3 regions of the Sphingomonas sp. NIC1 genome follow, and region 3 is predicted to be linked to each of the others. Evidence: predicted binding sites of a transcription regulator. Region 3 holds the regulator's gene; each other region holds the start of a gene.

The links. Region 3 encodes LexA, which represses DNA repair genes until DNA is damaged. Its sites were predicted from a motif close to GTTCCNCNCTTGTTCT; they were not measured.
Region 1: a site for LexA is predicted at 1,822-1,837, ahead of rmuC (DNA recombination protein RmuC). Genes of this name have one in related genera too.
Region 2: a site for LexA is predicted at 5,210-5,225, ahead of recA (recombinase RecA). Genes of this name have one in related genera too.

The regions. Positions count from the first base shown of each region.
Region 1 covers NZ_CP015521.1:3,250,316-3,259,916, reverse strand. Annotated here, with positions in the region: gene A7E77_RS15270 (TIM-barrel domain-containing protein) at 1-918, opposite strand, end outside; gene A7E77_RS15265 (SGNH/GDSL hydrolase family protein) at 915-1,694, opposite strand; gene rmuC (DNA recombination protein RmuC) at 1,913-3,502, shown strand; gene A7E77_RS15255 (hypothetical protein) at 3,513-3,743, shown strand; gene A7E77_RS15250 (TrmH family RNA methyltransferase) at 3,855-4,655, opposite strand; gene A7E77_RS15245 (HPr family phosphocarrier protein) at 4,804-5,079, opposite strand; gene A7E77_RS15240 (PTS sugar transporter subunit IIA) at 5,076-5,483, opposite strand; gene rapZ (RNase adapter RapZ) at 5,498-6,406, opposite strand; gene A7E77_RS15230 (HPr kinase/phosphorylase) at 6,447-6,881, opposite strand; gene A7E77_RS15225 (sensor histidine kinase) at 6,887-8,485, opposite strand; gene A7E77_RS15220 (response regulator transcription factor) at 8,454-9,161, opposite strand; gene A7E77_RS15215 (phosphoenolpyruvate carboxykinase) at 9,339-9,601, shown strand, end outside.
Region 2 covers NZ_CP015521.1:3,285,967-3,295,567, forward strand. Annotated here, with positions in the region: gene A7E77_RS15345 (M24 family metallopeptidase) at 1-835, opposite strand, end outside; gene A7E77_RS15350 (dicarboxylate/amino acid:cation symporter) at 908-2,221, shown strand; gene A7E77_RS15355 (glutathione S-transferase family protein) at 2,232-2,861, opposite strand; gene A7E77_RS15360 (class I SAM-dependent methyltransferase) at 2,858-3,694, opposite strand; gene recA (recombinase RecA) at 4,060-5,133, opposite strand; gene A7E77_RS15370 (4-(cytidine 5'-diphospho)-2-C-methyl-D-erythritol kinase) at 5,470-6,300, opposite strand; gene A7E77_RS15375 (tetratricopeptide repeat protein) at 6,297-7,919, opposite strand; gene A7E77_RS15380 (electron transfer flavoprotein-ubiquinone oxidoreductase) at 7,891-9,543, opposite strand.
Region 3 covers NZ_CP015521.1:187,008-196,608, reverse strand. Annotated here, with positions in the region: gene A7E77_RS01035 (ComEC/Rec2 family competence protein) at 1-1,635, shown strand, start outside; gene lexA (transcriptional repressor LexA) at 1,907-2,599, opposite strand; gene A7E77_RS01025 (molybdopterin molybdotransferase MoeA) at 2,658-3,839, opposite strand; gene moaC (cyclic pyranopterin monophosphate synthase MoaC) at 3,844-4,311, opposite strand; gene trpC (indole-3-glycerol phosphate synthase TrpC) at 4,308-5,084, opposite strand; gene trpD (anthranilate phosphoribosyltransferase) at 5,081-6,076, opposite strand; gene A7E77_RS01005 (anthranilate synthase component II) at 6,073-6,657, opposite strand; gene A7E77_RS01000 (hypothetical protein) at 6,821-7,252, shown strand; gene trpE (anthranilate synthase component I) at 7,403-8,905, opposite strand; gene A7E77_RS00990 (peptidylprolyl isomerase) at 8,907-9,601, opposite strand, start outside.

The sequences.
Region 1 (9,601 bases), 350 kb from region 3:
CATCCGGGTCCAGTAGAACCAGTCGAGCACGATGATGTCGAGCGGATAGCGGCGCTGCCAGTACCCGTCCGCCACCGCGGTCAGCTCCGCCTGCGTCTCGTAGCGCGCCTTGCTCTGGATCAGGCCGAACGCCGATTTGGGCGGCAGCGGCGTCGCGCCGGTCAACCTGGCATAGCCCGCATACAGATCGTCGCTGCTCCGCCCGGCGATGACGAAGAACGACACGCGCTCGCCGACGTTGGATTGCAGATGCGTCTGGCTGTGCAGGCCGGGCGAGACGATCGTCGCCGACGGATTGTCCCACAGGATCGCATAGCCTTTGTCCGTCACCATGAACGGCACGCACACCGCTTCGCCGGCGGGGCGATCGTAATCGTGGCGGCAGTCGATCGTCCGCCCGCGCAGGTCGAGCACGCCGTCCTGATATTGGCCCAAGCCGTAGTAATGCGTGTCGGGCGTGTCGGCGAAGGTCGCGCCGACGCGGAACGTATGCTCGCCCGTCACGTCGTGCGGCGCCATCTCCCACCCGGTCATCGCGGTCAGCGGCGTGCCGTCGGCACGGTCGAAGCGGATCGACACCGGCGGCAGGGACGGAGCGAAGTAGCGTTCCATCTGGCTCGGCGGCTTGGGCCAGGGTTGCGCCGCCACGGTGACGCGCAGGTCGCCCGAGGCGAAGACGTCGCCGCCGTCGCTACCCCGCTGTCGGCTCCAGCCCGCGGCATCGCTTTTACCGGAAATGCCATAGCCGGGCAGGCCTTCCGCTTGGCCCCGATCCGTCGCGATCGTCACGCGTACGATCCCCGGCCCGTAGGGCTCCACCGACACCAGCGCCCCATGGCGCTCGACGGTCGCCAGTCGCTGGGCATAGGCGGGCGCGCTGCCGGCCAGCAGCGCGGCGATGAGGGCGAGGCGCTTCATCGGCCCGCTCCCCGTTCGCCCAGTGCCTGGCGGATCGCCGCCTCGGCCACGGGCCGCATCGCAGCATAGCCCGCCGCCGTCGGATGCACGCCGTCGCTCGCCAGCCCCGGCTTCATCGCGCCTTGCCCGTCGTCCAACACGGGATGATAATCGACATAGGTGAACCCCTCGCGCTGGGCATACTCCCGGATCCACGCATTCAGCGCCGCGATCTGCGGCACCGGCTGCTTGTCCTTCGCCCAGGGGAAGGCGCCCGCCGGCGGCACGGAGGCAAGGATCACCCGGATGCCATGCGCGCGCGCCAGCTCCGCCATGCTCGCGATATGCCCTTCCACCGTCTCGATCGTTGCTGCACCGGTGTTGCCGGCGATGTCGTTGGTGCCGATCATGATGTGGACGGCCTGCGGGTGCAGGTCGATCACGTCCTGGCGAAAGCGGACCAGCAGCTGCGGCGTCGTCTGCCCGCCGATCCCGCGATCGATCACGCCGTCGCTGAAGAAGGTGGGCTCGAGGTTGATCCAATTGTCGGTGATCGAGTCTCCCGCGAATACCACCCGCGGCCGTTCCGTCAGCGCGGCATTGGCGGCGCGATAGCGGCATAGCTGCCCGAAATCGCGGGTCAGAGTGTGCAACTGCTGCGCGGCCCAGCCAACCTTGGGATGGGCAGGGCAGGGATCGGCGACGATCCCGGTCGGGTCGCTTGCGAAGGGATCGCCGGCGGCGCTGACCTGTGCCGCGGCGGGCACCGCGCCCGACACCAGCACCGCGGCGCCCATGACACCCAGCCAACCATTGCCCACGACATTCTCCCCTACCTCTTGTGAGCGCTATCGTAGCCGCCCGGTCGCGCGTGTCCAATCTCTCAGCCGGTCGGATTGAAAAAGGGGCTGTCCTACACGCTTCGTTCGATCTATGTTCCTGGCATAGGCCAAGGGATCGTCACGGAAAAACACCCTCTTCGGCGTGACTTTTGTGACCTTTCGAAGGGACGTTCGTGGACCAGTTGCTTGTCGTTGCCATTCTCGCGCTTGCCGCCGGCCTGCTGATCGGTTGGCTGCTGGCGGCCCGTCGCAGCGGTCGACTCGCCGCCGATCTGGCGGTCGCGCAGAGCAAGGTCGCCGACGCTGAGCTCGTCGCCCGGACGCGTGACGCGGTGGAGCGCGAACGCAACGACGCGATGCGCGAACTCGCCGGCCTGCGCGCGCAGGTCGACGATCGCATCGCCACTGCCGACTCGCTGCGCACCGAACTCCTCGCCGTCCGCAGCGACCGCGACGCGGCACGCGCCGACCTTGCCGCCGCCGGCGCGCAGGTCGAGGCCGCGGAGGTCCGGCTTATCGACCTCCGCGCGCAGATCGATCAGAGTCTCGCCGCTGCCGACCTGCTCCGCCGCGAATTGGCGACGATCCGCGCCGATCGCGATGCCGCCCGCGCCGATCTCGCCGCGATGCAGGCACAGAGCGAGGCCTTCGAAGCCCGCCTCGCCGACATGCGCGAGGCGAAGGAGCTGATGGCGACGCAGTTCAACGATCTCGCCAACAAGGCGCTGACCGACGCGCAAAAGGCGTTCCTCGATCGCGCCGAGGCTCGCTTCCGCCAATCCGAAGAGCTTGCCGGCAGCAACCTCAAGTCGCTGCTCCAGCCGGTCAACGATCGCCTGGCGCGTTACGAGGAGGGCGTCGCCAAGGTCGAGGCTGAGCGTCGCGATGCCTTCGGCGACCTCAAGGGCCAGATCGAACAGATGCGCCTCGGCCAGGAACGCGTCTCTGGCGAAGCTGCCAAGCTCGTCAACGCGCTCCGCAACGCGCCCAAGGCCCGCGGTCGCTGGGGCGAACAGCAGCTGCGCAACGTCCTCGAAACCTGCGGTCTTGCCGAGCATACCGATTTCGCGATGGAGGTCAGCGTCGCGGACGGGGAAGGGGGCCGCCTGCGCCCCGACGCGATCGTCCGCGTCCCCGGCGGCAAGTCGCTCATCATCGACGCCAAGGTGTCGCTCAACGCCTATCAGGACGCGTTCGGCGCGGTCGACGAGAACGAGCGTCATATCGGCCTCACTGCCCATGCCGCCTCGATGCGCGCGCATATCAACGGCCTCAGCGCCAAGGCCTATTGGTCGCAGTTCGACGATACGCCGGAATATGTCGTGATGTTCGTCCCCGGCGAACACTTCCTCTCCGCCGCGCTGGAGCATGACGCCGGCCTGTGGGACTATGCCTTCGACAAGAAGGTCCTGCTCGCCACCCCAACCAACCTCATCGCCATCGCCCGCACCGTCGCTGCGGTCTGGCGTCAGGAAAAGCTCGCCAGCGAAGCCCGGGCGATCGGCGCGCTGGGCAAGGAGCTGTACGACCGTCTCGCCAAGGCCGGCGAGGATCTGCGCAAGGTCGGCAGCGGCCTCACCACCGCGGTGAACAATTACAACAGCTTCGTGTCGAGCTTTGAAAGCCGTGCTCTGGTGTCCGCACGCAAGTTCCGCGACCTCAACATCGAACCCGGGGCACGCGAGATCGGCGTTGCGGAACCAGTCGAGGCCTTGGCGCGCTACGGCGATGACGTACTGCGCCTTCCCGACGCAGCCGAATGAGGACCCCGCGATGAAGGGCATGCACCCCGGCGATATCGTGATGGATCAGGACGGCCGCATCGCCGGCATGGTCGCCGGGGATGTCGTCATCCGTCCCGGCTGCGACGTCCGCATCAGCGGCATGGTCGCGGGCGACGTCTATGTCGAAGAGGGTGCCCGCGCCCGGATCAGTGGCATGGTATCCGGCCGTGTCTTCAACGACGGCGGTGCGGTGCGCGTCAGTGGCATGATCGGCGGATAGATGGCTTCCCATACCGTGCGGCCTTTCTGCGGGCAGCTTGGGTACAGAGACCGAAACGATTAGCCCCGATCGTTTGCGCCAAGGTATTCATGTTGCTGCAAAAACGGGCAATCACCGGCTCTGCTGAGCCAGCACCTCATAGGCCATCACCGCCGTCGCTACCGCAGCGTTCAGGCTGTCCGCCTTGCCCAGCATCGGAATCTTGACCAGCAGGTCGCACGCTGCGGCATAGTCCGCCGGCATCCCTTGCGCCTCATTCCCCGTCAGCAGAAAGGTCGGCGCGGCATAGGTCGCCCCGCGATAATCGTGGGTGGTGTCGAGACTCAGCCCCACCAGCTGTCCCGGTCCCTGCCGCAGCCACCCGAGGAACTCCTCCCAACCGCTCCGCACCACGGGCACGGTGAACAGCGCCCCCATGCTCGCGCGGACGGCCTCGACCGAGAAGGGATCGACGCACTCGCCGATCAGGATCAGCCCGCCGGCGCCCACCGCATCGGCGGTGCGCAGGATGGTGCCCAGATTGCCCGGATCGCGTAGCCGCTCGGCGACCAGCCAGATGCCGGCACTGTTGCGGTCGAGGTCGGCAAGCGTGCGATCGAACTCGTCGAACACCCCGACGACGGCTTGCGGGTTATCCTTGCCTGACAGCTTGGACAGGATGTCGGGCGTCGTCTGAATCGATTCCCCGCCCGCCATCTCGACATCGACCGACAGGGCATGGACCAGCGGATGGTCGGCATTGGCTGCCGCGTAGAACAGGATGCGGGGCAGGCGGCCCGTCTCGCGCGCTTCGGTCAGGATGCGCAGGCCCTCGGCCATGAACTGCCGCGCGCCGCGACGATGCTTCTTGTCGCGCAGCTCGCGGGCATATTTGACCAGCGGGTTGGAAAAGGCGGTAATCTCTCGGGGCATTGCGTGTCGGGCCTTCGCGCCAGCCGGAGGCTGACGCAAGGCAAAAGCGACACGCCCGGCCGACGCGGCAAAGCCGCGTCCGACGACGCGGCTTTGCCGCTGCGCTGCCCTAGACGGAACGCAACCCGAAATCCGGCGGCCGCCCCGCTCAGTCTTCGCCGAACTTCGCCTCGACCAGCTCGCACAAGGCGCTCACCGCCGCCTCGGCCCCGTCGCCCGCTGCGCTGATCGTGATCGAATCGCCCTTGGCGGCGCCCAGCATCATCAGCCCCATGATCGACGTGCCGGTGACGGCGCCGTCGTCCTTGCGCACCTGCACCTCGACCGGCTGGCTGGAGGCGAGGGTGACGAACTTGGCGCTCGCCCGCGCGTGCAGGCCGCGCTTGTTGGTGATCAGGACGGTGCGCTCGATCCCGGCGCTCATGCCGCCGCCTCGCCCAGCACCTCGGATGCGACCGAGATATATTTGCGTCCCGCCTCGCGCGCTGCAGCCACCGCGTCGACGACTTTCATCGATTTGCGCGCCGATCCCAGCCGGATCAGCATCGGCAGATTCATCCCGGCGATCACTTCGACATGCCCGCGCGTCATCAGCGAGATGGCGAGGTTGGAGGGCGTTCCGCCGAACAGGTCGGTCAACACGATGACGCCCCGCCCCGTATCGACCGCGGCGATCGCCGCGGCGATATCCGCGCGGCGCTCTTCCATGTCGTCGTCGGGACCGATCGAGATGGTGGCGATCCGCTCCTGCGGCCCCACGACATGTACCATGGCGGTCACGAACTCTTCGGCGAGCCGTCCGTGCGTCACCAGAACCAGGCCAATCATATCGGTTACGTTACTCATTTGCTGGCCGGCGGCCCCTCGAGCGAGTCCTGCGGTGCGGCCCCCAGGTCGCGATGCGTAATGGTGGGCGAAAAACCCGCGTCGCGCAACCGTCGAGCGAGATGTTCCGCGACATGGACCGAGCGATGCCGCCCGCCGGTGCAGCCGATCGCGACGCTGACATAGGCTTTCCCCTCAGCGCGATAGCGCGGAATCAGCAGTTCGAGCAGACTGCCGATCTGTTCCATCGCGGCGGGATAGGCGGGGTCTGCGGCGACATAAGCGGAAACGTCGGCGTCCAGTCCGGTGCCCGGTCGCAGCACGGGGTCCCAGTGCGGATTGCGCAGGAAGCGCATGTCGAACACCAGATCGGCGTTGCGCGGGATGCCGCGGGCGAAACCGAACGACTGGATCGACAGCACCGGCGCGTCGCTGCCCGACACAGCGAAGGTCGACCGCACCTTTTGCGCAAGCATGTTGGCGCTGAGGTCGGTGGTGTCGATCAGCCGATTCGCCCATTCGCGCAGCGGGGCCAGCAGCTCGCGCTCACGAGCGATGCCGTCGCTCGCCGGTCGGTCCGGCGCCAGCGGGTGGCGTCGCCGCGTTTCCGAATAGCGGCGCTCGAGCTCGGAGCCCGCGCAATCGAGGAACAGCATGCCGACGTCGAGCCCATGGCCTTCGCGCAGGGCGCGGATGCGCTCGATGATCCGTTTCGGGTCGAAGTCGCGCGTCCGCGCACCGATACCCAGCGCCAACGGCTGAGTACCATCCGCCGCTCCCTGCGCCAGCGGCGCTTCCAACAGTCGATCCAGCAGGGCGAGCGGCAAATTGTCGACCACCTCCCACCCCAGGTCTTCCAGCGTCTTCAACACGGTCGACTTGCCCGCACCCGACAGGCCGGTGACGAGCAGAATGTCCTTGGTCATCAATACGTCCCTGCAATGCGGGAAAAGAGGAGAGGGCGTGTCACGCGGGCGTCGCGCCGGGTTGGCGGACCGCCCATTCGATCTTTAGCGGGGTTGAGGCGTGATGTGCGTCGAAGGAAAGCTCGCGGACGGCGATTCCTGCGAGCAGCCGCTGTCGCCGCTCGGGCATGCGGTCGGGCTCGCCGCCCAGGTGCACGATCAGCGCGACCGGCAGATCATCCACCTGCGGCAGGCTGACGATGCCCAGGCCTCGCACCTCAATCCGGCCACGGATGGTGTCCGGCGCCCGCGCGAGCAGGGCGGTTCCCTGCCGCACCACCAAAGTGCGATCGTCGCTGACCAGCACCGCGCCGCGATCGATCAGGCGCAGCGCCAGATCGGACTTGCCAGTGCCCGACACGCCCTGGATCAGCACGACATGCCCATCGATCGCGACACTGGTCGCGTGCAGCATTTCTGACGAAAGGATGGTCATGATGCTCAGTCCGCCGCAGATGGCGCGCCGGCGATCGGCAGGCGCACGACGAAGCGCGCGCCCGCCAGCCGGTCTTCGCGCGATTCGACGATGATGCTGCCCTGATGGGCCTCGACGATGGTTCGCGCAATGGCGAGGCCCAGGCCGCTGTGCTGGCCGAATGCCTCGCTCTCCGGCCGGATCGACTGGAAGCGGCGGAAGATCGCCTCACGCGCTTCTTCGGGCACGCCAGGGCCTTCGTCCTCGACGCGGATGATGACGTCCTCGTCGCTCCGTGCGGCGGCAATGGCGACGAGGCCACCATCGGGAGAGAAGGATAGCGCGTTCTCGATCAAATTCTCGAACACCCGCTCCAACCGCGCGCCCTCGCCGAGCACGACGAGCGGTTGGCCATCATCGTCGACCCGCAACCGGATATGCCGCTCCACGACGCGCTCGATGCGCTGGGCGACGAGCGCATGGATCATCGCGGCGACATCGATCGGTTCGAAATGCGCGCGGCTGAGCTGCGCATCGAGGCGCGATGCCTCCGAAATGTCGGTGATCAGCCGATCGAGCCGATGCACATCGTCGCGCACGATGCCGAGCAGGCGGGCTTGCAACTCCGGGTCTTTCACCCGCCCCAGCCCCTCGACTGCCGACCGCAGCGAGGCGAGGGGGTTCTTCATCTCATGCGTCACGTCGGCCGCAAACGCCTCCGTCGCATCGATCCGCGCGCGGAGTGCGAGGCTCATGTCGGACAGGGCGCGAGCGAGGCTACCGATCTCGTCGCGGCGCGAAGGCAGGCGCGGCACCACGACCTCGCGCGCGCGCCCCAGCCGCACCCGCACCGCCGCGCGTGCCAGCCGACGCAATGGCCGCACGATCGTGCGTGCCAGAAACAGCGAGAGCAGCACCGAAACGAGCGTCACGACGAGCAGCACGATGCTCAGCCGGAACCGTTCGATCCGCACCGTCTGCGTGATGTCGCGCGCGTTGATCGTACTCATGACCACGCGTTTGCCGGGCAGTGGCGCCGCGACGGTGATGACGGGGGTGCGATCGGGCGCGCGCCAGATGCTCCCCGATACCTTGCTCTGCGCTGCCGCGACGGAAACGTCCGGCCATTCGCGTCCGTCGCCGCGCTCGCGGTACAAGGGTGGGCGGACCGCGCCTACGATCGTATCGATGGCCGCGTCCAGGAAGCGGGCGACGCTCTGGTTCCACGCCTGTTTGTCCGGGTCTAGTAGCACGGCGTTGCGGACGCCGAGGTCCCGACTGTCGGCGATCGTCCGCCCGCCACCATCGAAGATACGCAGCCGTGCGCCGGTGTCCCGTGCCAGTCGCGTGATCAGATCGTCCCGCTGTTCCGGCCCCACCATTGCCAGTGATTCGGCGATCAGCCGCCCTTCGCGGACATATTGCGCCACCCGCGCATCGAGCAGCCGGCTGCGGTACGAATCGAGGTAGAAGAACCCGCCCGCCAGCAGCAGCAGCGCAAAGATGTTGACCGCGAGGATGCGGCGGGTGAGCGAGATCTGGCCCGACCAGCGGAGCGCGAGGTCGCTCGCCTCGCGTCGCCGATCGCCGCCTTCACTCTTCGGAGAAGCGGTAGCCGGCGCCATACAGCGTCTCGATGGCGTCGAATTCGGGATCGACCTGTCGGAACTTGCGTCGCAGCCGCTTGATGTGGCTGTCGATCGTCCGGTCGTCGACGTAGATGTCGTCCTGATAGGCGGCATCCATCAGCTGGTTGCGCGTCTTGACGATCCCCGGGCGCTGCGCGAGCGTTTCGAGGATCAGGAATTCGGTGACGGTCAGCGTGACCGGCGCATCGTCCCAGGTGGTGCGATGCCGCGCCGGGTCCATGGACAGGCGCCCGCGGATGAGCGGCGCCGCCGCCGTCGTATCGCCCTCCTCGGCGGGGCTCGCCACCGCCTCGGTCCGACGCAGGATCGCGCGGATGCGGGCGATCAGCAGCCGCTGGCTGAAGGGCTTGGCGATATAATCGTCCGCGCCCATCGCCAGGCCGAGCGCCTCGTCCAGCTCATCGTCCTTGCTGGTCAGGAATATGACCGGGATCTGGCTCTTCTCGCGCAATCGCCGAAGCAGTTCGAGGCCATCCATCCGCGGCATCTTGATGTCAAAGATGGCAAGGTCGGGCGGGTTGTCAGTCAGGGCCTTCAGCGCCGTCTCGCCATCCGAATAGACGCGGGTCAGGAACCCCTCCGTCTGCAGCGCGATGGACACGGACGTCAGGATATTGCGGTCGTCGTCGACCAGCGCGATCGTCGCGGTCATGCTCGGGGGCGCCTTCGATCCATAGAGTGTGGCCTAGGGCAAAGCGCGTCGCGGCTCAACACCTGCCCCTGCGGCAAGTGTTTGACGTGTTAAACGCCGTGTCCTATATGATGGGACATCAGCGGCGTGCGCACAGCCCCTCCCCAGGATGTGCACGCCGTGGCGAGTCATGGGAGGATGATTGTGAACGAGCGCATTCCGCACGCGGGTCTTGCCGCACAGGGTATCGAAACGCGCGCCGACCTGCATTGGAACCTGGTGACGGCGCGGCTGGTCGAGGCCGCCGTCGCGCGCGGCGAGGGCAAGCTCAGCGCCGACGGACCCTTGGTCGTCGAAACCGGCGCCCACACCGGCCGGTCCGCGCAGGACAAATTCATCGTTCGCGATGCCGAAACCGATGGCACCGTCTGGTGGGGCAAATCAAACAAGGCGATGGCGCC
Region 2 (9,601 bases), 310 kb from region 3:
GATAGCCCTGCACGGTGCAACCGCAGTCCATCAGCAGGATCTCGCCCGGCGTGACGCGATATACCTCGCGGCTGCCATGGGGCAGTGCGGCGGCGGGGCCGATCAGGGCGAGGGCGAATTCGGGGTCGCCGCCCAGTTTCCGCGTCGCGGCGTTCATCAATGCGCCGATCTCCGCGCCGGTCATTCCGGCTTCGATGCGGGGTGCGAGCCAGCGATAGGCGGCGAGCGTGACGTCGGTCGCGGTCTGCATCAGCGCGAGTTCGGCCGGGGTCTTCACCATGCGGCAACCGCGGACGATCGGGTTGGCGCTCACGTGCCGTGCGGCCGGTGCGAAGCGGGCGAGGTCGGCGGGGATGAAGCTGCGGACGGTCTCCTCGATGCCGATCCTGGCGTTGGCGAGGCCGCGCTCCTTCAGCCAACCGGCGACGATGGCGAGCGCGTTGCCGTCCTCCTGCCAGACGCGCACCTCTGCGGGGACGGCGAGCGTCTGACGCACCGAGGGTTCTTCGAAGAAGGGCGTTACGATCAGCGGCTGGCCTTCGCGGGGCAGGATGGCGAGCGTCGGCCGCTCGCTGCGGCCCCAGCGCACGCCGGTGAAATAGATCATCGACGATCCCGGCTCGATCAGGACGGCGCCGATGTCGTTCTGCGCCATCAGCGCCTGGGCACGGGCCAGGCGGTGGGCGCGCTCGTCGGGGCCGATCGGCTGGGCGCCGGTGGTGATGTCGCGGAGCGCCGACAGGTCGGGTTCGGCAGCACGAAGCATGGCCGACGCGAGCAGCGGCGTAGCGGCGGCCGCGGCGAGAAACGTGCGGCGCGAGGGGGTGAAGGGCATCGCGAAACGATACGGCGCTTGACCCGGCGCTCGCAATCCCCTTCCCTTAAGCGCGAATCCGGGAGGGAATGAATGGCCAAGCGGCTGACTGTGTTTATTGTTATCGGCCTGTTGCTCGGCATCGTTACCGGCCTGATTCTGAACGGCTGGCTGGACGACGGCACGCCGGAGGCCGCGGCGCGGCTGAAGGCGATCGCCGGCTATTTCACGATCGGCACGACGGTGTTCCTGCGGCTGATCAAGATGATCATCGCGCCGCTCGTCTTCGCGACCCTGGTCAGCGGCATTGCGCAGATGGGCGATACCGCGGCGCTGGGGCGCGTCGGGGCGAAGGCGATCGGCTGGTTCATCGGCGCGAGCCTGGTGTCGCTCGGCCTCGGCCTCGTGCTGGTCAATGCGATCCATCCCGGCGTCGGCATCAACCTGGCGCTGCCGCCGGCGGGCACCGATGCCGGGGTTGCGACCGCGGCGTTCAGCCTCGACAAGTTCATCACGCATATCGTCCCCGCATCGATGATCGAGGCGATGGCGACGAACGAAATCCTGCAGATCGTCGTCTTTTCGATCTTCGTCGGGGTCGCGCTGACCGCGGTCGGCGAGCGGGGTGCGCCGCTAGTGCGGGCGGTCGACGGCCTCGTCGCCGTCATGCTGCGGATCACCGACTATGTGATGCGCGTCGCGCCGGTCGCGGTGTTCTGCGCCGTGACCGCGACGCTCGCCGAGCACGGTGCGGGGGTGATCGGGCAGCTCGCCTTCTTCATGGGCAGTTTCTATTTCGCGCTCCTGTGCCTGTGGGCGGTGCTGCTCGGCGTCGGGTTCCTCGTCATCGGACCGCGGATCAAGGATCTGATCCGCTACGTTCGCGAGCCGCTGCTGGTCGCCTTCACCACCGCCTCGTCGGAAGCGGCCTATCCGCGGATGCTGGAGGCGCTCGACAAGTTTGGGGTGCCGCCGCGGATCGCAAGTTTCGTCCTGCCGCTGGGCTATTCGTTCAACCTCGACGGGTCGATGATTTACATGACGTTCGCGTCGCTGTTCATCGCCCAGGCCTATGGCATCGACATGCCGCTGGGGACGCAGGTGGCGATGCTGCTGTTCCTGATGATCTCGTCCAAGGGCATCGCGGGCGTGCCGCGGGCCAGCCTGGTGGTGATCGCCGCGGTGCTGCCGGTGTTCGACATTCCGGAGGCGGGGCTGCTGCTGATCCTGGCCATCGACCATTTCCTCGACATGGGCCGCACCGCGACCAACGTGATCGGCAATGCGGTGGCGGCGTCGGTCGTCGCCAAGTGGGAGGGCGGCTTCGATCCCCGCGAGCCGGCCGAGATCGACCCGGCAGTGGCGGATGGGCCGGCGCTGCCGCCGGCCACCAGCTTCCGGCACTAAGCACCGGGGATCAGGCGTAGGCGTAGGGCCCGCCCTGCGCCAGCGCGGCCTGGTAGGCCGGGCGGGCATGCACCTTTTCCAGCCAGGCGATCGTCGCCGGGCGAGCGGTATCGAGGCCGGCGCGGCTGCGCGCCGCCTCCAGCGGGAAGCTCATCATGATGTCGGCGGCGGTCATCGCGTCGCCGGCGAACCAGGGGCGCTGGTTCAGCTCCGATTCGACATAGTCGAGATGGACGTCGATCATCGGCTGGATGCGCTTCATCGCGGGCTTGCCCATCAGCGGCACCTTGCTGAGGACGAGCTTCAGCAGCAGCGGCGGCATCAGCGAGCCCTCGGCATAATGCAACCAGAAGCGGTAGCGGAGCGCCGAGTCGCGATGCGCGGGCGCGCCCAGACGGCCGTCGGCCTTCTCAACCAGATATTCGACGATCGCGCCGGTTTCGGCGATGACGTGGCCGCCGTCCGTATCCTCGATGACCGGCGACTTGCCCAAGGGGTGGACCTGCTTCAGCTCGGGCGGCGCGAGCATCGTCGTCTTGTTCCGCTCATAGCGCTTGACCTGATAGGGCAGGCCCAGTTCCTCGAGCATCCACAGCACGCGCTGCGACCGACTGTTTTCGAGATGGTGGACGATGATCATGGCTGTTCCCCTGTTGCGGTCGCGCGCCAGATCCAGGCGGAGGCCGGGAGCGCGACGATGCCGTCGGCTGTATAACGCTGCAATGCCGATTTGAGCCGATCGTCGAGCGATGGATCGGCAGCGTCCTTGAGCGCCGACGCGAGCGGGCCGATGTGGTGAAAGAAATCGGCGGCATCGGCGACCGGATCGGGGCCGGCCCCGACGACATATGCGAAGTCGATGCGGGTGGCGCTGTCGACGCTCCAGCCCGCCTGGGTCAGGATCGCGGCGGTAACGCTCCGGTCGGCGAACCCGAAGGGTCCGGGGGCGTAGCCTTCGAAGGGCTGCGGGCGGCTGCCGGTGACCTGCTCGATCAGATCGGACGCCCAGACATTGTCGCTGCGGTCGCGGAAGCAGGAGAAGACGAGGCGGGCGCCTGGGCTGGCTGCGGTGCGGAGCGTGGCGAAGGCGTCGACGGGATCGGCGAAGAACATGACGCCGTGGCGCGAGACGATGAGGTCGGCGGGTGAGAGTTGCGGGGCCATCGCGATGGCGTCGCCATGATGGAAGGTAACGGTGCCGCGGTCGCCCGCGCGGGTGCGTGCCATCCGGATCAGGTCGGCGGACAGGTCCAGGCCGGTCAGGGTGGCGTCGGGGCGGGCGTCGGCGAGGGCGAGGCTGGTGGCACCGGCGCCGCAGCCAATGTCGATCGCGTGGAAGGGGCCGGCGGGGGCGGCGGTGCGGATTGCGGCGTCGAGATGCGGGGACAGGTTAGCGAAGGAGCGGTCGGTGCGCTGCCATTCGGCGGCCCAGGTGCGGCCGACGCGGCCGGTCCAGTCTGTGGCGGTGGTCATGGGGTGTGACTTTCAGCGATGAACCTGGAGCCGGTCCAGTAAGCAAATTGGGCCACGGTCGTTGTCATCCGCCAATCTCCCCTTCGACCCTCACCCTTCCCACCCGGCTGCGCCGGGCGGGCCCCTTCCCTCTCCCGGCGGGAGAGGGAGGGAGGCGCGAAGCGCCGGAAGGGTGAGGGTCGACATCAGTGAGCGAGCGGTGCTTGAACGCCGAGCCTCTACTCGGGAACAGCCCATTTTCCGCCAAAACGAGCGTGGAAGTGGACGAAGTGGAGGATACGTCATCGTCCGGAACGCCTCCATGCGAAAGGGGCCCGCCGTTGCCGGCGAGCCCCCTCGTAGCATCCAATCGGATGGCGCGGCGATCACAGATCGTCGTCGGCTTCCGGGCCGGCCATCATTTCCTCGGCGACCTTTTCGGTACGCTGGCGGATCGCCTTCTCGAGGCGGTCGGCCATCTCGGGATTCTCGCGCAGGTAGTTCTTGGCGTTCTCACGCCCCTGCCCGATCCGTACCGAATCGTAGGAGAACCAGCTGCCCGACTTTTCGACGAGGCCCGCCTTCACGCCAAGGTCGAGGATCTCGCCGATCTTCGAGATGCCCTCGCCGTACATGATGTCGAATTCGACCTGCTTGAACGGCGGCGCGACCTTGTTCTTCACCACCTTCACGCGCGTGGTGTTGCCGGTGACTTCCTCGCGGTCCTTGATAGCGCCGGTGCGGCGGATGTCGAGGCGGACGGACGCGTAGAACTTCAGCGCGTTGCCGCCTGTCGTGGTTTCCGGGTTGCCGTACATCACGCCGATCTTCATGCGCAGCTGGTTGATGAAGATCACCATGCAGCGCGAGCGGCTGATCGAGCCGGTGAGCTTGCGCAGCGACTGCGACATCAGGCGGGCCTGAAGGCCGACGTGGCTATCGCCCATCTCGCCCTCGATTTCGGCGCGGGGGACGAGCGCGGCGACCGAATCGACCACCAGCACGTCGATCGCATTCGAGCGGACGAGCGTGTCGGTGATCTCGAGCGCCTGTTCGCCGGTATCGGGCTGCGACACGATCAGTTCGTCGATGTTGACGCCCAGCTTCTTGGCATAGACGGGATCGAGCGCATGTTCGGCGTCGACGAAGGCGGCGGTGCCGCCGTTCTTCTGCGCTTCGGCGATGACATGCAGCGCGAGCGTGGTCTTGCCCGACGATTCAGGACCATAGACTTCGATCACGCGGCCACGCGGCAGACCGCCGACGCCGAGCGCAATGTCGAGGCCGAGGCTGCCGGTCGAGATCGCCTCGACCTGCATCGTTTCCTTCTGACCGAGCTTCATCGCGCTGCCCTTGCCGAAGGCGCGATCGATCTGCGCGAGGGCGGCGTCGAGCGCCTTTTGACGGTCTGCGTTTGCGGTTGCCATGCCGGTGTCGATCACTTTCAGATTGGCGGCCATCGGGAGGGTTCCTCGCTAGAGCAAGCGCGCGGCATGAGCAACGCGTCTGTTCTGTATGTACGATGTTTGTTCCATGAGAACAAGAGGGGAACTTTGGTTTTGGGCCATGGAGTTGGTGGATATGGTTCGCGCGAAGACGCGAAGACGCGAAGAGGTTTTGCGCGCAAAGGCGCGGAGGACGCGGAGGGGTTGCGCTTGTGGCAGCGGCGGCTTTTCGCAGCCTTTGGCGTCACCCCAGCGGAGGCTTGCGTCTTTCTCGGCGCTGGTGGCGCGCTGTAAATATAAGATCCCAGTCTGCGCTGGGATGAAGATTGGAGAGCGGGAGGGATAGCCCTTTTAGGTAAGGGTCGTGGCTAGGGTCCACCAGCCTCTGGCTGCCGCCGCGACGCGAGCGGCGTCACGGGTCGTGTCGTCCGCGAACAGGGCGAAGCAGGTGGCGCCGCTGCCGGACATGCGGGCAAGGCGGACGCCGATTGCCCCTTCGAGGAGCGACAGGACGTCGGCGATCTCTGGCGCCAGTGCGAGTGCGGCGGGTTGCAGGTCGTTGCGGCCGGCGGTGGCGCGCGTGAGGAGGTCGCCCTCCCCTGCGATGCCGCCACGGTCGGTGCCGTCCCAGCGGGCGAAGACTGCGGCGGTGCTGACCGCGACCCCGGGGTTGACCAGGAGCAGCGGCATACCGGCGAGGCCGGCAATGGGGATCAGCGCCTCGCCCTTGCCCGTGCCCAAGGTGGTACGGCCGTCGAGGCAGGCAGGCACGTCGGCGCCGAGCGTTTCGGCGAGGACGAACAGGCGCGGGTCCTGCGGGGCGATCGCGTGGAGGCGGGCAAGCGCGCGCAGCGCCGCGGCGGCGTCGGCCGATCCGCCGCCTATCCCTGAGGCGATGGGGAGATGCTTGTCGAGCGTGATCGCGTGGTGCCCGGCGACGCCGAACGTGTCGCGGAACGCGCCGGCGGCCTTTTCCACGAGGTTCGGGCCGGATGCCGTCTCGAGCGCCGCGGCGAAGGGTCCGGTGATGGTGAAGCTGTCGGTGTCGGCGGGCACGACGGTCACCGTGTCGCCATCGGCCGCGAAGGCGAACAGCGTTTCGAGCGCGTGGTAGCCATCCGGCCGGCGATGGCGGACGTGGAGCGCGAGGTTGATCTTGGCGGGGGCGGCTTCGACGATCATCGGGCGGGCGGGCCTTGTGCAATCCGGGTGGCGAGCGCCGCGGCGTCCTGGGCCGGAGCGGTCAACGCCGCGGCGCGCCACGCGTAGCGGGCTTCGTAGCGGCGGCCCAGCGCCCAATAGACGTCGCCGAGATGTTCGGCGATTTCGGCATTCGTCGGCTCCGCCTCGGCGGCGCGCTCGATCAGCGGCAGCGCGCGTGCGGTGTCGCCGTTGACGAACAGCGCCCAGCCGAGCGAATCGGCGATCGAGGCATCGTCGGGCTTGGCGGCGTGCGCGCGTTGCAGCATCGCGATCGAGGCGGGGACGTCGACGCGGCGTTCGGCCTGCGCATAGCCGAGGTAATTAAGCGCGAGCGGCTCGGCGGGGGCGAGCGCCACCGCCTTTTGCAGCGCGGCGCGGGCGGCGGGCCAATCGCCCGCCTGCTCCAGCGCGCCGCCATATTGCAACCAGGCGTTCCACGCGGCGGGCTGCGCCTCGGCGATGCGGCGATACCAGCGGGCGGCTTCGGCGTTATTGCCGGCGGTGCTGAGCTGGTCGGCGTAGAGCTGCCAGGCGGCGGGGCCGGCGTCGGCACGCTCGGCATCACGGCGCGCGAGTGCGAGCGCGTCGGCGGTACGATCGGCGCGGGCGAGGATCGATATGCGCGCGGCGATGGCGGTGGAGGCGAAGGGGCTGGACGCGGGCACCGCGTCGAGCGTCGCGAGCGCCTGATCGGTCGCATCCTCCCCCGCGAGCGCCTGGGCGAGCAGCAGGCGGGCGCGATCGTTGGCGGGCGAAGCGATGAGCGCGGTGCGGGTGAGCGCGATCGAGAGCGGCGCGACATCCTGATCGACGAGGTCGCCGGCGACGCGGGCGAGCAGGCGCGAGACGCCATAAGCGAGCGTCGGCTTGGCCGGGGCACCCCGACGGAGGGCGGCGAGCGCGGGGTCGTCACCGGCGAGCAGCGCGCGCGCTTCGTCGGCATGGCCGGTGCCGAACAGCAATTGCGCGGCGGACAGGCGCAGATCGACGGGCGAGCCGGTTTCGCGGAGCGCCTGCACCCCGCGCAGGCCGCCCTGCACGTCGCCCATCGCGATCTGGAGCAAGGCCGCGGTCTCGGCCGCGAGACGCTGGGCGACGGGCGTGCTGCCGACATTGGCGGCGACGATCGGGCCGCTCGGATTTCCGCCGCGGCTGTATGCGATCCACGCCCGAAGCGCCGGCACCATCACCGACAGCGGCGTGCGGGCGAGCGCCTGTGTCGCGGCCTCGGCACCTGCCGCATCGTTGCGCGCGGCGGCGAGCGCGAGGGGGAGCAGCGCCAGGTCGGCAGGCGCGCCGGGCTGGTTGCGCAGCACCGCGGCGGCGCGCGTGGCGAGCGGGATGTCGCCGGCGGCCAGCGCTTCGCGATACGCCCTCAGCGCGACCGTCGTATCGGTGGGCCGGGCGGCGAGCGCGCGGGCGTAGCCGGCGATCGCCGTCGCCACGTCGCCGTCCGCATCGGCGACGCGGGCCTGCATATAGTCCGCGACCGGATCGGCGCGGCGTGCCGCATCGGCCTGAGCCGGCGCGGCGACCGCGATGCTCAGAACCGATGCTAGGAACAGACGCTTACATATTGGGATAATTGGGGCCTCCACCGCCCTCCGGCACCACCCAGTTGATGTTCTGCGTGGGGTCCTTGATGTCGCACGTCTTGCAGTGGACGCAATTCTGCGCGTTGATGACGAACTTGGGATCGCCCGTCTCCTGCCCGACGATCTCGTAAACGCCGGCCGGGCAATAGCGTTGCGCAGGCTCGTCGTAGAGCGGCAGATCATATTCGACGGGGACGTTGGGGTCCTTCAGCGTCAGGTGGACGGGCTGGTCCTCCTCGTGGTTGGTGTTCGACAGGAACACCGACGACAGGCGGTCGAAGGTCAGGACGCCATCGGGCTTCGGATAGACCGGGGCCTTCACCAGATCCTTGCGCCACAGCGTCTCGTGATCCGGGTGATGCTTCATGGTGAAGGGCATCTTGAGGCCGAAATGTTCCAGCCACATCGTGATGCCGGCGAGGCCCGACCCCAGGAAATCGCCGAACTTCTTGACCAACGGCACGACGTTGCGGACGATCGACAGCTCCTTCTTCACCCAGCTGTGCTCGAACGCTTCGGGATAAGCGGCCAGTTCGTCATGCTGACGCTGCGACAGGATCGCGTCGGCCGCGGCTTCGGCGGCCATCATGCCGCTCTTCATCGCGGTGTGCGTGCCCTTGATGCGCGGCACGTTTAGGAAGCCGGCGCTGTCGCCGATCAGCGCGCCGCCCGGAAAGACGAGCTTCGGGATCGACTGGAGTCCGCCGTCGCTGATCGCGCGCGCGCCATAGCTGACGCGCTTGGCGCCCTTCAGGATCGCGGCGATCTCGGGGTGGGTCTTCCACTTCTGCATCTCCTGGAACGGCGAGATGTAGGGGTTGGAATAGTTGAGCCAGGTGACGAAGCCGAGGCTGACCTGGCCGTTCGCCTGATGATACAGCCAGCCGCCGCCATTGGCATCGTCGCCCAAGGGCCAGCCCTGCGTGTGGATGACGCGGCCGGGCTGGTGCAGCTCCGGGTCGATATCCCACAACTCCTTGACGCCGAGGCCATAGACCTGCGGGTCGCTATCCTTCGCAAGGCCGAAGGTGCGGACCACTTCCTTCGTGAGGTGTCCGCGGCAACCCTCTGCGAAGAAGGTATATTTGGCGTGAAGCTCGAGGCCGGGCTGATAATCGGGCTTGTGCGTGCCGTCGCGCGCGACGCCCATGTCGCCGGTCGCGACGCCCATCACCCGACCCTGATCGTCGAACAGGATTTCCGCGGCGGCGAAGCCGGGGAAGATTTCGACGCCCAGTTCCTCGGCCTTGCCCGCGAGCCAGCGGCACAGGTTGCCCAGGCTGCCGGTATAGGTGCCCTTGTTGTGCAGGAAGGGCGGCGTCAGCGCGTGCGGCAGGATCGACTTCTTCTTTTCCGTCAGCACCCAATGGAGGTTTTCGGTCACCGGCACTTCGGCGAGCGGGCAGTCCTGGCGCCAGTCGGGCAGCAGTTCGTCGAGGCTGCGCGGATCGATCACCGCCCCCGACAGAATATGTGCGCCCACTTCCGAGCCCTTTTCGAGCACGCAGACGCTGAGGTCCGCGCCCTTTTCGGCCGCCACCTGTTTGAACCGGATCGCCGCCGACAGGCCCGCCGGGCCGGCGCCGACGATCACCACGTCGTAAGGCATCGATTCACGCTGGGTCATCTTCAATCCACTCCCGGATACGGTTGCGGTTGTCGGCGCCGGGGGATAGCGGTCAGGC
Region 3 (9,601 bases):
GCGCGGTTGATGCCGCCGGCGGCGGCTTCGGTGCCGGGCGCATATGACTTTGCGCGGGCCGCGTGGTTCGCCGGGATCGGCGCGACCGGTCGAGGGTTCGCGCCGGTGGAGCTGGTGTCGCCCGGCATGCCGGAGGGCAGCCTGCGGCGACGCCTGACGGCACATATCACCGATCGGCTGGAGGGGAGCCGGGGCGGCATCGCGGCGGCGCTGGCGACCGGAGACGAGGGGGCGATCAGCGAGCCCGATGCGGAGGCGATGCGGCGGGCGGGGCTGGCGCATCTGCTGTCGGTCAGCGGGCTGCACATCACCGCGGCGGTGGCGGCGACGATGTTCGTGACGTTGCGACTACTCGCGCTGTGGCCGTGGCTCGCCATTCGCGTCCGGTTGCCGTTGGTCGCTGCTGGGATGGGGGCGTTGGCCGCCATCGGCTATACGTTGCTCACCGGATCCCAGGTTCCCACGATCCGATCGTGCGTCGCCGCGCTGCTGGTGCTGGCGGCGCTGGCGATGGGGCGGGAGGCGATGACGCTGCGGCTGGTTGCGGCGGGCGCGATGGTCGTGCTGGCGGTGCGGCCAGAAGCGCTGGTCGGGCCGAGCTTCCAGCTGTCGTTCGCCGCGATCGTGGCGATCGTTGCGCTGCACGAGCATCCAAGGGTGCGCGGGTGGTTCGAGCCGCGGGAGGAAGCGCGCGCACGCCGTCTGGTACGCGGGCTCGGGTCGCTGTTGCTGACGGGCGTGGTGGTGGAGGCGGCGCTGATGCCGATCGCGGTCTATCACTTTCACAAGGCGGGCCTGTACGGGGCTGCCGCCAATATCGTCGCCATCCCGCTGACGACGTTCGTCGTCATGCCGCTGGAGGCGGGCGCGTTGGTGCTGGACACGGTCGGGCTGGGCGGGCCTGTGTGGTGGTTGACCGATGGGGCGCTGCGCGGGCTGCTGTGGCTGGCGCATGTGGTGGCGGATGCGCCGGGCGCGTCGCTGGCGGTGCCGTCGATGCCGCTGGGGGCGTTTCTGTCGATGATCGCCGGTGGGCTGTGGCTGGCGCTGTGGAGTACGCCCGTACGCTTGGTCGGCGTGCTGCCGATCGTCGCCGGTGCCGTCTGGGCGGCGTCGACCCCGCCGCCCGATCTGCTGGTGACGGGGGACGGGCGGCATATGGCGATTCGGGTGGGCGGTCGGCTGGCGCTGCTGCGCGATCGCGCCGGGGACTATACGCGGGCGATGCTTGCCGAAAATGGCGGGACCGATGGCGAGCCTTGGCTGCTCGACGATCTGCCGGAGGCGCGGTGCAGCCGCGATGCGTGCGTGGCGGTCCTGCGGGACGGGGGAGGGCAGTCGTTCCGCGTCCTGGCCACCCGCAGCGGCTACCAATTGGCATGGCGGGATGTGGTCGCGGCCTGCGGGAGGGCGGACGTCGTGGTGAGCGACCGGCGGCTGCCGCGGGCGTGCCGGCCGCGCTGGCTGCGGCTAGACGCGCCCGTGCTGCGGCGGACCGGCGGCGTCATGCTGACCCTGGCGAGCGGGTGTGTGCGGACCGTGACGCAGCCAGGGGATCGGCATCCGTGGCTGGTGGGAGCCAAGGTCGCCCCGCCTCGGCCGGACGATATCCCGACGGCCATGCCTCCGCGATGACCCCAGTCTGCGCGCTGGTCTCGGTCTGAGCCTTTGCGACGGGGCGCTGCTTCCCGTAGCGGCATGGAGTTCGGGTCGATCCTTCATTGCTTCGCTACGCTCGCAATGATGCCCCTGTCTGAACATCTGATATTAAAGGACTTTCAGCCACCCAATGAGCGGGAAGCCGAGATGCCCTACCCTCGACGGAAGGCTGAAGGCGCCGTTTGGAAAGTCACAAAAGTCTCACGGACGATCGTATGTTGCGGCGCGCCACCACGCCGGGATCGTGTCAGTCGTAGCGGCGCAGGATACCCGACAACTTGCCCTGCACGCGGACGTGCGAGGGAACGTAGCGCTGCGGCTCATAGGCGCGGTTGGCGGGATCGAGACGGATCATCGCGCCTTCGCGACGGAAATATTTGAGCGTCGCCTCGCTATCCTCGATCAACGCAACGACGATCTCGCCATCGCGGGCGATGTCGGTGCGGCGGATCAGCGCATAGTCGCCGTCGAGAATGCCGGCTTCGACCATCGAATCGCCGGACACTTCCAGCGCATAATGTTCGCCGGTGCCGAGCAAGGCCGCGGGGACGGCGAGCATCGAACTGCCTTCGAACGCCTCGATCGGCACGCCGGCTGCGATCCGGCCGTGCAGCGGGATTTCGACGACGTCGTTCGCGGGCGGGGGGGCGGGACGCACGTTGCCCGTAGCCGGCGGGCTCGGCGGCGCAGCGGGAGCGGGCGTTTCCGGCGCCTTGCGTTCGGAGCGTTCCGGCATGCGCAGCACTTCCAGCGCACGCGCGCGGTTGGGCAGGCGGCGGATGAAGTTGCGTTCCTCGAGCGCGCTGATCAGGCGGTGGACGCCGGACTTGGACTTTAGGTCGAGCGCGTCCTTCATCTCCTCGAACGACGGCGAGATGCCCGTCTCCTCGAGCCGGTCGTTGATGAAGCATACAAGCTCGTGCTGCTTGCGCGTGAGCATAAGCGGTCCTTCCCCGTCAGAACAGACGCGGAACTTCTAGGGAACAATTCGTGGGGCGTCAAGCGATGACGAGGATTTCCGCCGAGTCGCCCGCGCGCGCGACGGGGGCACCGACCGGCCGCACGATCAGGCAATGCGAGCGCGCCAGCGTTAGCAGCATCGAACTGTCCTGAATGGTCGAGGCAAAGGCGCGGCCGTCGCGCAGTTCGGCGCGCAAATAATCGGTGCGCGGGCCGTTGGCCGGCAAATCTTCGCCCAGGATCGCCATCGTGCTGCGCGGCAGCGGGTTCGCAGCGCCGGACAGGTGCGCGATCAATGGTTTGACGAAGAGTAGGGCGGTAACGAAGGCGGATACCGGGTTGCCCGGCAGGCCCAGCACCTGCATCGCGCCACGCCGTCCCGCCATCATCGGCTTGCCCGGCCGCAGTGCGATCCGCCAGAAATCGATGACGCCGCCCGCCGCCTCCAGTGCCGGCCGCACGAGATCGTGGTCGCCGACGGACGCGCCGCCGGTGGTGACGAGCAGATCGGCGTCGACGCGTCCGAACGCGTCGCGCAGGCGATCGAGGTCATCGGGCAGGATGCCGAGGTCGATCAGCTCGATCGGCAGGTCGGCGAGCATCGCCGCCAGCATTGCGCGGTTCGATTCGGGCAGCGCGCTAGGGTCGCCGCCGGTGCCCGGATCGACCAGTTCGTCGCCCGTCGCGCAGATGGCGACGCGCACTCGGCGGTGGACCGCGATCGTGCCGATGCCGCCGGTCGCGGCGACGGCGATGCGCGCGGGCGTCAGCCGCTCGCCCCGCGCGATCAGGCGATCCCAAGCGTGAAAGTCGAGGCCGCGGCGGCGGGTGTTGCGGCCGAGCGTTGCCGGGCCTTCGCCAGTCAGGTGGATCGTGGTGCCGTCCGCGCCCACCTCTTCCTGCACCATCACCGTGTCGGCGCCGGCGGGCATGGCCGCGCCGGTGAAGATGCGTACCGTTTCGCCCGGCCCGACGGTGCCGGTAAAGGGGCGACCGGCGGCGCTTTCGCCGATCAGCGTCCAGGGTCCGGGCAGATCGGCGAAGCGGATCGCATAGCCGTCCATCGCCGACAGGTCGGCGGCGGGCTGGGTGCGGCGGGCGGCGATGTCGTCCGCCGCCCAGCGGCCGGCGGCGGCGGCGAGCGGCACGGTTTCGGTCCCGACTGGCGGGGCGTGCGCGAACAGCCGCGCCTGGGCTTCGTCGATCGGGAGCAGCGCCATGGCGTCAGGCGCGCCAGTCGCCCGACGCGCCGCCGGCCTTTTCGAGCAGGCGGATGTCCGAGATCGTCATCGCGCGGTCCATCGCCTTCGCCATGTCGTAGATGGTGAGCAGCGCGACCGACACGGCGGTCAGCGCCTCCATCTCGACGCCGGTCTTGCCGTCGGTGGCGGTGAGCGCAGTCGCGGTGATGCCGGCATCGTCCAGCGTCAGGTCGAGCGTGACGCGGGTGAGGGGCAAGGGGTGGCAGAGCGGGATGAGGTCCGCGGTCTTCTTCGCCGCCATGATCCCGGCGACGCGGGCAACGGCGAGCACGTCCCCCTTCTTCGCGGCGCCATCGCGGATCGCGGCCAGGGCGTCGGGGGCGATCGCGATGCGACCGGTGGCGACTGCGCGGCGCTGCGTCACCGCCTTGTCGCCCACATCGACCATATGCGCGGCGCCGTCGGCGTCGAGATGGGTGAGGCGGCTCACCCGACCAATGCCCGCGTCGCGGCCTCGACGTCGTCGGCACGCATCAGCGCTTCGCCGATCAGGAAGCAGCGCACGCCATGCGCCGCCATCGCATCGAGGTCGGCGCGGGTTTCGAGGCCGCTTTCCGCAACGAAGGTGCAGCCCTTGGGCGCCTTGCCGACCAGCTCGTAGGTGCGGGCGAAGTCGACGGAGAAGTCGTGCAGATTGCGGTTGTTGACGCCGATCAGCCGCGACTTGAGGCGGAGCGCGCGGTCCAGTTCGGATTCGTCATGTACCTCGACCAGCACGTCCATGCCGCAATCGAGCGCCGAGGCCTCGATCTCCGCCATCTGTTTGTCGTCCAGCGCGGCAACGATGATGAGGATGGCATCGGCGCCGATCGAGCGGCTTTCGGTCGCCTGCCAGGGATCGACCATGAAATCCTTGCGGATCACGGGCAGGTCGCAGGCGGCGCGCGCGGCGATCAGATAGTCGTCGCTGCCCTGGAACCATTGTTCATCGGTGAGCACCGACAGGCAGGCCGCGCCACCCGCCTGATAGGCGCGCGCATGGGCGGGCGGATCGAAATCGGCACGGATCAGCCCCTTGGACGGGCTGGCCTTTTTGATTTCGGCAATGAGCGCATGGCCGGATCTGGCGTCGAGCGCGGCGCGGAAGCCGCGCGGCTTCGTCACCGCGGCGATGCGCGCGTCCAGATCGGCGAGGCTGATCGTCGCCTTGCGCGCGGCAACCTCTGCACGCTTGGTTTCGATAATGCGGGACAAAATGGTCATCGGTAGGCGATCCAGCGGTCGAGGAGCGCGGCAGCGCGGCCGGCGTCGAGCGCTTCGGCGGCGGCCTGTGCGCCCGCAGTGAGATTGGGTGCGTGGTCGGCGACGACAAGCGCCGCCGCCGCGTTGAGCAGCACGGCGTCGCGATACGCGCCCGCCTCTCCATCGAGCAGGCGGCGCAGCGCGGCGGCATTATAGGCCGGATCGCCGCCGCGGATGGCGGCGAGCGGGTGGCGGGGCAGGCCGGCGTCTTCCGGCGTGATGCGCGATGGCAGCGCCGCGCTACCGACATTCACCGCGAGGCTGGGGCCGGCGGTGGAGAGTTCGTCCAGGCCCTCTTCGCCCGAAATCACCGCGGCGCGCGCGGTGCCGAGCTGTTCCAGCGCCTCGGCATAGAGGCCGGCGTAATCGGGGCGGGCGATGCCGATCAGCTGGTGCGACACGCGCGCCGGATTGGCGAGGGGACCCATCAGGTTGAAGATCGTACGCTTGCCGATGCGGCGGCGGATCGGCGTGATCCGCGCCATCGCCGGGTGATGGTTGGCGGCGAACAGGAAGGCGATGCCGATATCGGCGAGGCTCGCCTCCGCGGTCGCGCCGGCGATCTCCATGTCGAGGCCGAGCGCCTCCAGCGTATCGGCGGCGCCGGCTTTCGAGGAGGCGGCGCGGTTGCCGTGCTTGGCGACCGGTACGCCGCAGGCCGCGACGACGAGCGCGACGGCGGTCGAGACGTTGAGCGTATGATGCCCGTCACCGCCCGTACCGCAGACGTCGATCGCGCCATCGGGGGCGGCGATCGGGATCAGGCGGGCACGCAGCGCGCGCGCGGCCTCGGCGATTTCGATGCTGGTTTCGCCGCGATCGGACAGAGCCAGCAGAAAGTCGCCGATCGCCTCTGCCGAGACGCGCGCGTCGAGGATATCGGCAAACGCCTGCGCCGCGCTTTCGCGCGACAGCGGCGACGATGGATCGGGAAGCAGGACGACGCTGGTCACGGGCGCTCGCGCACCGGAATGCCGGCGATCGTCAGGAAGTTGGCGAGCATGGCATGGCCGTGTTCGGTCGCGATGCTTTCGGGGTGGAACTGCACGCCGTGGATCGGCAGGCGTTCGTGGCGGAAGCCCATGACGATGCCATCCCGGGTGCGCGCGTTGACGACCAGGGGCGACGCCACGTCGTTGACGATCAGACTGTGATAGCGCGTCGCCATGAAGGGCGAGGGCAGCCCTTCGAACAGGCCGGTGCCGTCATGGTCGACCGGGGAGGTCTTGCCGTGCATCAGCCCGCCGCGTTCGACCTTGCCACCGAAATGCTGGCCGATCGCCTGATGGCCCAGGCACACGCCGAGCAGCGGTCGCCCCGCATCCGCGGCCGCGGCGACGAGATCGAGGCTGACGCCCGCTTCCGTCGGGGTGCAGGGGCCGGGCGAGATGAGGAAGGCGCTGGCGCCCGATGACAGCGCCTGCCCCGCCGAAATGGCGTCGTTGCGCACCACCTCGACCTCGCTGCCCAGCTCCATGAGGTAGTGGACGAGGTTCCAGGTGAAGCTGTCGTAATTGTCGACGACGAGGATCATCGCGCCGCCATAGCCGAAGAGCGCGGGCGTGCAACCTGTCGCACCCTCTTGCGTCGCGGCAATCCTGTAGCAATGTCGGTTCGGTTAGACCCGAGAAACCATGCCACGCCGGCGGGAGCCATGGCGGCGGCTGCACGTTGAACGACCTGAAGGAGTGCCCGTCATGATCCGCCCGTTGCTGCTCGCCGCCCTCATTGCCCTGCCGGCGGTTGCCTCCGCGCAGACCACCCCCGCCACCGGGACGGACGGGACGGCGGAGGCGGGATCGCCGCCGCAGCGGGTGCGCAGCGTGACGCTGGGCGTGGGACAGAAGTGCCCGCAGAGCACCTCGACCGAGATCGTCGTGTGTTCGACGCTCGACCAGCCCTATCGCATCCCGAAGCAGTTCCGCGACAGCGGGCCGATCCCCGCGCAGAACCAGGCATGGTCGAACAAGGTGGCGGTGCAAGACCAGATCGGTCGCGCCGCGGCCGGGTTGCCGGACACGTGTTCGCCCGTCGGCACCGGTGGGCAGAGCGGCTGTGCGCTGATGCAGAACCGGCAGTGGGCGGCCGAGCGGCGCGCGCAGCGTGATGCGCAGGCGCAGATTCCTTGAGGCTGGGACTGCGTTCCTAGTTTCGTTCGTCACCCCAGCGGAGGCTGGGGTCTCTTGCGGCTCTTGATGCGCGCACGCCAACCGAGGAATCCCGGCCTTCGCTGGGATGACGGATTGGCTGAAGTTTCGTCGGAGCGCAGAGCCTAGGGCCTACTGCCCGAACCGCCCAGCCGCCGCGCGCGCCACGGCGTCGCGGGCGGCCGCGAGGATCGCTCCAGCCTTCGCTTCGCACTCGCGCTGTTCGTACGCGGGCACGCTGTCGGCGACGATGCCGGCGCCGGCCTGTGCGTGGATCGTGCCGTCCTTCACGATCGCGGTGCGGAGGACGATGCACGAATCCATCGATCCGTCCGGCGAGAAATAGCCGACGCCGCCGGCATAGGCGCCGCGCCGTTCGGGCTCGAGTTCGGCGATGATCTGGCAGGCGCGCACTTTCGGGGCGCCGCTGACCGTGCCGGCGGGGAAGCCGGCGAAAAGGGCGTCGATCGCGTCGGCGGCGGGGGACAGGTCGCCCACCACATTCGAGACGATGTGCATGACGTGGCTGTACAATTCGATGCCGTAGCTCGACGTGACGCGCACCGTGCCGGGCGCCGCCGCTCGGCCGACATCGTTGCGGCCGAGATCGAGCAGCATCAGATGCTCGGCGCGTTCCTTCGGATCGGCGAGTAGGCTTTCGCGATTCGCTTCGTCCTCCGCCGCGGTCTTGCCGCGCGGGCGGGTGCCGGCGATCGGGCGGATCGTCACCTGACCGTCGCGCACCCGGACGAGGATTTCGGGGCTCGACCCGATCAGCGCAAAGCCGGGCAGATCGAGGTGATAGAGGAAGGGCGAGGGGTTGATGCGACGCAGGCTGCGGTACAGTTCGAACGGCGGCAGCGCGAAGGGCGCGGAGAAGCGCTGCGCCAGCACCACCTGAAAGATGTCGCCCGCGGCGATATAGTCCTGCGCGCGGGTGACCATCGTCGCATAGTCCTGCGGCGCGATGGCGGGCGTATAGGCGGGCTCTTCGGGGTCCGCGGTGACGGGCGCCGGCAGCGGGGTATGCGCAAGGCGGGCAGCGACGTCGTCCAGCCGATCTTCCGCCGCGGCGACCAACTTCTCCGGCGTGCGCGTGGCATCGGGCCATACCGGGGCGACCAGATAGAGCGCATCGGCGAGGCGATCGAACACGCAGATCACCGTCGGCCGGACGAACAGCATGTCGGGCAGACCGAGCGGATCGGCGGCCGGGGCGTCGAGCCGCTCGACGAGGCCGATCGTCTCATAGCCGAAATAGCCGACGAGGCAGGCGAGCGCGCGCGGCAAGTCCGCAGGGACCTCACCCTGGCATTCCGCGACCAGCGCGCGCAGCGCGGCGAGCGTCGGCGTCCCGGTCGGCTGGAATGCGGCGCGATCCGTAGCCCAGTGGCGGTTGATCTCGGCGGTGTCGCCATACGCACGGAAGACGAGATCGGGCGCGAGGCCGATCAGGCTGTGCCGCCCGCGCGTCGCGCCGCCTTCGACCGATTCGAGCAGGAAGTCGCCCCGGCCCGGCTCGATTAGCTTGAGCGCGGCGGCGACCGGCGTTTCGGTGTCGGCGACCTGCCGCCGCCAGACGAACGCCGGGCGCCCGGCGGCGAGGGTCGCGATCGCCGCGGCGCTGGCGCTCATCTCAGTTGCCGGCGCCGGTCAGATCGGCGCGCACCTTGGCGAGCGCGGCCGCATCGGTCTTCACGCCGACGGCGTTGCGGACGGCGCGGGCGAACTGTTCGGCATATTCGCGGCCGACGAGCTGCGCGATGCTGGCGCGGGCACCGGCCACCGCCTGCGGCACGCCCTTGGCATCGCCGGGCACGATCTGGTCGAGCTTGACGATCAGCCAGCCGGCGTTGTTCGGCGCTTCGAGCAGCTTCGCATTGCCCTTGGCCATCGCGAACATCAGCGCGAGCGGCGCCTGCACCTGACCCTGCGCGGACGCGAGCTGCGCGCGCGTCGCCACGGCGGGCTGGACCGGCGGCAGCGGACGGCCCGCGGTCGCCATCGCCTGCGCCAGCGGCGTGCCCTTGTTCACCTTGGCAAGGATGTCGGTGGCGAGCTTGCGCGCGGCGGCACGGGCACGATCGGCGGCATAGTCCGCGGCGACCTGTGCGCGCACCTGATCCAGCGGGCGCGGCGCGGCGGGGACGACACGGCCGAGCGCGACCACGGCAAAGCTGCCGTCCTGGCCCGTCGGCACCAGCTGTGCGGGGTCGCCCTCCGCCATTTGGAAGGCTGCGCCGACGATCGGGGCGATCGCCGGATCGGCGGCGGTGCCGGGCGAATCGGGGTTGGTGCCGTTGGCGAGCAGCGCGGGCGTGGTGGTGGCGC